Regions from separate parts of the Marinobacter nauticus ATCC 49840 genome, predicted to be linked through region 1. Evidence: predicted binding sites of a transcription regulator. Region 1 holds the regulator's gene; each other region holds the start of a gene.
The links. The regulator FliA, encoded in region 1, starts transcription of late flagellar genes. The targets are predictions, from matches to a motif close to CTAAAGTTTNNNNNNNNNNNGCCGNTAA.

Region 2: a site for FliA is predicted at 1,271-1,298, ahead of MARHY_RS13660 (methyl-accepting chemotaxis protein). Genes of this name have one in related genera too.
Region 3: a site for FliA is predicted at 1,111-1,138, ahead of flgM (flagellar biosynthesis anti-sigma factor FlgM). Genes of this name have one in related genera too.

The regions. Positions count from the first base shown of each region.
Region 1 is NC_017067.1:1,378,709-1,380,974, reverse strand. Features, by position in the region: gene MARHY_RS06355 (protein phosphatase CheZ) at 1-504, opposite strand, end outside; gene cheY (chemotaxis response regulator CheY) at 526-909, opposite strand; gene MARHY_RS06345 (RNA polymerase sigma factor FliA) at 1,070-1,813, opposite strand; gene MARHY_RS06340 (MinD/ParA family protein) at 1,846-2,266, opposite strand, start outside.
Region 2 is NC_017067.1:2,945,702-2,947,967, reverse strand. Features, by position in the region: gene MARHY_RS13665 (ethanolamine ammonia-lyase subunit EutB) at 1-1,166, opposite strand, end outside; gene MARHY_RS13660 (methyl-accepting chemotaxis protein) at 1,361-2,266, shown strand, end outside.
Region 3 is NC_017067.1:2,139,814-2,142,079, reverse strand. Features, by position in the region: gene MARHY_RS09990 (cyclic di-GMP-binding domain-containing protein, MshE-related) at 1-177, shown strand, start outside; gene MARHY_RS09985 (flagella synthesis protein FlgN) at 249-719, opposite strand; gene flgM (flagellar biosynthesis anti-sigma factor FlgM) at 727-1,053, opposite strand; gene flgA (flagellar basal body P-ring formation chaperone FlgA) at 1,181-1,888, opposite strand; gene MARHY_RS09970 (chemotaxis protein CheV) at 2,074-2,266, shown strand, end outside.

The DNA of each region.
Region 1 (2,266 bases):
GTACAGACTGTCGGAGTCTGTCGTCAGGCCAGCGAAGAACTTGTCGATGCGACCGTAAAGCTCCCGAAACTCCGCAGGCTCCATTTCACGACGGCGCAGACGCTGCCACTCATCCCGCAGGGAAACCGCTTCATCCCGCATGGCGTGAGCCACCGGCATGCTTTCCTCAACCAGATCCATGGTGCGGTTCGCCGCCTGGCTGGTCATCTGAACCACATAGGCCAGACGGTCAGAAGCGTCGCTCATCTTCGACAGCACTTCTTTCTGCTCGGCATTACGCGGGTCTATCTGGAAGTTCCGGATTGCCTCATGGAGGCTGCGGGTCAGTCGCCCCACTTCCCGATACAGACTCTGATCGCGAACCTCGCTCAGTTCATTGATCAGGGTCATCGCCTTGGCATAATTCCCGGCGTTTACATTCTCGGCCAGGTCGGAGGCCTGCTTTTGAAGCTTCTCCGCCACCTCCGGATCAAGGCCCTGATGGTTCTGTTTGGTATCACTCATGGCGAGCCATCCGACCTCTGGTTACTGGATTCGTTCGAAGATTTTCTCGATCTTTTCCTTCAGCACGGCTGCCGTGAAAGGCTTGACCACATACCCGTTCACCCCGGCCTGAGCCGCCGCCACGATCTGGTCCCGCTTGGCCTCCGCCGTTACCATCAGAACCGGCAGGTTCTTCAGATTTTCATCAGCACGGACAGCCTTCAGAAGGTCAAAGCCCGACATGCCGGGCATGTTCCAGTCAGTCACCAGGAAGTCATACTTGCCGCTTCGGAGCATGGGCAACGCGGTGTTGCCATCGTCCGCTTCATCCGTATTGGTGAAGCCGAGATCTCGCAGCAGGTTTTTGATGATGCGTCGCATTGTGGAGAAGTCATCCACAATGAGAATTTTCATGTTCTTGTCCAATGGGACCTCCAGTCAGTAACACCCGGAATTCATTCAGCCTTTTGGAAGTCTAGCAGGCTGCTACCTTAAGCGCTTATTGTGTGGTGTTTGCGCACGTTGTAAAGCATCGTTTACCAAAAGCTACACAGCTTGCTGAAAGCGAAACACAGCACCTGGCCGATCAGTCGTTGTCACCATCCCGCCACTCGGCCAGCCGGCTGCGAAGTCTCAACGCCGCCTGGCTGTGAATCTGGCTTACCCGGCTCTCACTGACCCCAAGCACCGCACCGATTTCCTTGAGGTTGAGCTCCTCCTGGTAATACAGGCTCAATACCAGTTTTTCACGCTCAGGCAACTGCTCAATGGCGTCTGCTAGACTGCGCTGGAAAGCGCCTGAAGCAATACCGTCCAGCGGATTATCACTCGCTTCTGCTTCTTCTATCGGCAGCTCGCCGGATTCATTGAGCTCATCAAGACTAAAAAGTCTACCGCTGTTCGCGTCGGCAAGTGAGGCATGATACTCGTCCAGACCAATGCCAAGCTCTTCAGCTACTTCGGCATCCTGGGCCTCGCGCCCGGTACGATCTTCCACTTGTTTGATAGCACTGGCGATTCGCCGGGCGTTGCGATGCACTGAGCGGGGCACCCAGTCGCCCTTGCGGATCTCATCCACCATGGCACCGCGGATGCGAATCCCTGCGTAGGTTTCAAAGGTGGCACCTTTGCCGGAAGAATAGCGCTGCGCGGCCTCCAGCAGGCCAATCATACCGGCCTGCATAAGGTCTTCCAGCTGCACTGATGGCGGCAGCCGGGCCATGAGATGAAGGGCGATTTTCTTGACCAGCGGCGCATGCTCTTCAATCAGGGCTGAAGGGCTCCTGGCGCCGGCCTGATGGTAAATTCCCAGATGTTTCGCCAATGTCATGTATCCGGTTTTCTTGTAGGACTGGATTCAGATCAGACTTCGACGAGCCGCTCCACGAAGAATTCGAGATGCCCCCTGGGAGAGGACGGCAAAGGCCAGCTATCCACTTTTTCGGCCAGAGCCCGGATAGCCAGCGAGGCTTTCGCCCTCGGATAGGCATCCAATACCGCTTTCTGTCTTTGGACGGCTTTCTTGACGGCCTCGTCGTAAGGCACGATACCTACATATTGTAGTGCCACATCCAGAAAACGCTCGGTGACCCGGGTCAGTTTTTCAAACAGATGGCGGCCTTCCTGCTCATTGCGGACCTGGTTTGCCAGGATACGGAAGCGGTTCGTGCCATAATCCCGGTTCATCAGCTTGATCAGCGCGTAGGCATCGGTAATGGAGGTAGGTTCGTCGCAGACCACCAGCAGAAGTTCCTGCGATGCCCTGAGGAAGCTGACCACCGAT
Region 2 (2,266 bases), 1.6 Mb from region 1:
GCGACTCCGAGCAGCGTCAGCAGGTTATCCATATCATTCTGGTCGGCTTCGGCGTGGTTGGTGTAGCAGATGTCGCAACCCATCGGCAGCCCGAGCAGCTTTCCGCAGAAATGATCCTCCAGGCCTGCCCGGGTGATCTGCTTGCCATCATAGAGATATTCCGGGCCGATAAAGCCGACCACCGTATTCACCAGCAGCGGGTCAAAATGGCGGGCGACCGCGTAGGCCCTGGCCTCGCAGGTTTGCTGGTCAAGGCCGTGGTGAGCATTGGCGGAGAGGGCGCTACCCTGACCGGTTTCAAAGTACATTACGTTTTGGCCGACGGACCCGCGTTTCAGGCTCAGAGCGGCTTCCTGGGCCTCTTTCAGGGTGGCGAGGTTGAATCCGAAACTCTGGTTGGTGGCTTCGGTGCCGCCTATAGACTGGAAAACCAGATCTACGGGCGCCCCCTGTTCGATGGCTTCGAGGGTGTTGGTCACGTGAGTAAGCACACAAGACTGAGTTGGAATGTCGTAGCGCTGGATTACCTCGTCGACCATGGTCAGTAGCCGCTTGGTTTGAGCCACGTTATCGGTCGCTGGATTAATGCCGATGACGGCGTCGCCATTGCCATAAAGCAGGCCATCAAGAATGCTGGCGGCGATGCCTGCCATGTCATCTGTAGGGTGGTTCGGTTGCAGCCGGGTGGAAAGGCGCCCCGGCAACCCGACGGTGTTTCGGAATGCCGTGGTTATCTGGCACTTCTGCGCAACCAGGATCAGATCCTGGTTGCGCATGAGCTTGCTCACCGCCGCCACCATTTCCGGCGTCAGACCGGGACGCAGTCGTGCCAGCACCTCCGGCGAGGCGTTATCGCTCAGAAGCCAGTTCCGGAAATCGCCGACCGTCAGGTGAGAAACGGGGGCGAAGGCGGTGGCGTCATGAGAGTCCATGATCAGGCGGGTTACCTCATCCGTTTCATAGGGAATCAGGGCGTCGGTCAGAAATGTCTTGAGTGGCAGGTCGGCCAGACACATTTGTGCCAGTACCCGCTCTTCAGCCGACGCTGCGCCAACGCCGGCGAGATGATCGCCTGAGCGCTCTGGCGTTGCCTTTGCCATCAAGGTCCCCAGGTCCCTGAAATCCATGGTCTGAAATCCCATACGGTACGTATACTGGCCACTCATGGTCTTCTCCTTTGGTCCTGGGGTGTCTCTGCCGTACCCACGATCAGATTCCTTTAACTACACTGTAGTTTCTGGAAGAAAATGCTGTCACAAGGGCGTGAAGCCTTAAGTTTAGATCGGTTGAGCCGTTAGTTGAAAAGTGGAAGTACTGTCAGTCTGGCTGATGGTTTGGGGCGACTAGGAGCACTGGACAAATGTTCGGCAAAAAACTGCAACAAGAAAACGAGAACCTCAAGGAAGAGCTGTACATGTTGCAGCAACTCGTTGAAGACGTCGCGGAGGAGATGATGGCCCTGGAGTTGGACTCCGGTGGCCTGATCAAGTCTGTCAATTCGCGTTTCCAAAGCGAGTTTGGTGCCGGCAGTGATGCGGTGATTGGCCGGCACCCCAGAGATCTGGTGCCCGAATACCTGAGATCTACCCAGCATTTCCGGTTGATGACGGAGGCGGTCAGCAAAGGACGTGTATGGGTAGGCGCCTGGCAGGTGCAGAATGGCGCAGGCACTCATCTTTGGTTCCGGGCCATGGTATGTCCGATCAAACGGCGGGACGGTGAGCTGGACCACATCACGATCTTCGCCAACAACCTTACCCGGACCATTGAGACCTCTCGTGAGCACGAAAACCTGATTCGGGCGATGCAGCGTTCGACAGCGGTGATCGAGTTTGACCTCCATGGCCATGTGCTGACCGCCAACCACCTGTTTCTGGATGCGATGGGCTATCGGCTCGACGAAATCAAGGGAAAACACCACCGCATCTTTTGTCCTCCGGAAGTATATAACTCCCCAAACTACGAGCAGTTCTGGCAGCGACTGCGTAGCGGTGATTTTGTCGCTGAACGCTTCAAGCGGGTTGACAAGGCGGGCCGTGAAGTCTGGCTTGAAGCTTCCTATAACCCGTTGATGAATGCCCGTGATGAGCTCTACAAGGTTGTGAAATTTGCAACGGTGATCACCGAGCAGGTCCTTCAGGAACGGGAAGTCTCCAACGCTGCAGGCGTCGCCTACGACACATCTAAAGCGACGGATGCCAGCGCCAAGCGAGGCAAGGAAGTTATGGAGAATACGGTCACGGTGATGCAGCAGCTGGCGGACGAA
Region 3 (2,266 bases), 760 kb from region 1:
CCTCGCTACTCGCTACAGGAAGACGGAGGCCTGAGGCTGGCATTTCCGGAGCGTATCGAGGAAATCCGGATGGATAATATTCGCGTGATGGGCGGCCAGACTCCACCCATGGGCAATGTCAGCATTCGCGATATCCGCTTTCACCCGGATTCCCAGATGACCATCTATACGCGTTGAAAATCTTGCCCTGAAACGAAAAATGCCCGGAAGATCTCCGGGCATTTCGTTGTCTGTGAGCGATGGGCGTATCAGGCGCTGGCCAGAATGTTGGTGCTTGAGACGTTGGTCTGCTGGCCTTTGGCACCATAGAGCTTCTGCTGGGCGGAAGCACCTCGGAAGATGTCGGTAAGGCGTGACAGGCGCTTTTGCAGGTGGCCAAGAATTCGGCCGTTGTTCTGATTCACGGCCTGGCATTCGCGCAAACGGGTGTCGGCTTCTTTCCAGAGTTGGTACAGCTCATCCATACCAGCGGCGCGAATGAAGCGTGATGGCTCTCCGGCATTGGGCTTGTAGCCCATATTCACCAGCAGGTGAATCTTCTTTTTGGCGCGTTCGCGTATGCCCTCAAGAATCTGGTTTTTCCGGCTGGTCATTTCCTGGAGGGGTTGGATATCCGCAGAGGAGAGCACGGATTTTTCCTGGTGGAGTACTTCCGCCAGCGACTCAAGCTGGCGGATATCTTCCTGAAGAATCGCTTTCAACTGTTCATGTGCAGTCATGCTTTACTCACCCGAAAATGCTTTTATCCATCTCAAGCATTTTCTGGGCCAGTTTCTGGGCATCTACCTTGTAGGTGCCGTTCTCAAGAGCAGAACGAATCTGTTCGATGCGATCATCGTCCATTTCGGGGTAGTCCCCCAGCTTCTGCTCAAGTTGCTTCAGGTTTTTCGCCTGATTGCTCAGGTTCACGTTTTCGCCACGGGCAGCGGGGCTCTGGGCCTTGGCTTGCTCGCCTGTGGGCGCCTGTGACGTTTGATTGCCTGAGGCTTTGTCGGCCGTGGTGCGCGTGGTGTTGACCTGGCCGGGGCCAATTCCATTTAAGTCAACTGACATATCAATACCTGCTTGCCTGGGGCCACAAGAAAGTGGCGTATTCGGGTTTATATCTGCTTAACGGCAAATCCGCGCCATACTTTAGTTACAAAACGGAAAACATTTGCCGCTCTTGCTGTTTGCCGCCTTACATCGGAATTTCGACCCGCCCGGGGCCGACGGCACGAGCTTTGACTGTCCGGGACGAGCGGAGGTTTTCCACCAGTACCTGTTCTCCAACGCCCGCGCTCGCCAGCGCCTTACCGCGAGATGATACCGAAAATGAGCCTGAGCGTGCGGTGATAATAACATGGTCACCCCGCTCAATCGCGTTGGGAGCTTCAAGGAGATCCGGGGTCATTACCGTGCCGGCGTTCACCGGGCGGCGCATCATCATGCCTGAAACGGACTCTTTGCGGGTGAGTACGCCGCGACGACTGGCATTGATCTGCACCGAATTTACGGTGACCAGATCCGGCGTCAGGCGCTCTCCGCGCGCCAGGGGACGGGCTGCTATCAGGGCGGGGCCATGAACCTCGACGCTGGTGGTAACGTACATTCTCCAGGGTCGCTCACCACTGCAGGAAACCAGGACCGACGGGCTGGTGGTCTGTAGCGGATCGCCCGCAAACTCGGCGTTCAGCCCCTGGTTGCAGGCAGCAAGGGCGATGCGGCTGTCGATAGCGCCAACTTCGTAGCGGCTCGTGTAGCCATCGGCAGCAAGGGTTCTGGACCACTCTGCCAGGAACGTCTGGGCAGCGTCACGGATGGCTTCAGCACTGGTTCTCTCTGAAGACAGAGTGATTGGGCTCAGTGATAGACACAATGCAGCCAAAAAGATGATTCGCATACGCACCGGTTTGTCCTATGCTGTCTGTATCTGTGTGTATTGTCGAAATCCGCTAAGGATTCGGGTTTTCGGGCCGTTAACCGTTAACAGGTTTGCAGGCGTCAAAGATTTGTCTTGGACAGGCCTGAAAACACCTTACAAAGGTCAAAGCAATATTGATGCCGGTAAAGGCGCGCCAGGAGTAAAGCATCATGACAGGGGTACTCGACAGCGTTAATCAGCGAACGCAACTGGTCGGTAAGAACAGGCTGGAATTATTACTTTTTCGGCTCCGGGGGCAGCAGCTTTACGGTATCAACGTCTTCAAGATTAAAGAGGTGCTGCAATGCCCGAAATTATCCTCGATTCCCAACAGTAAAACGGTGGTGAGAGGCGTTTCTCATG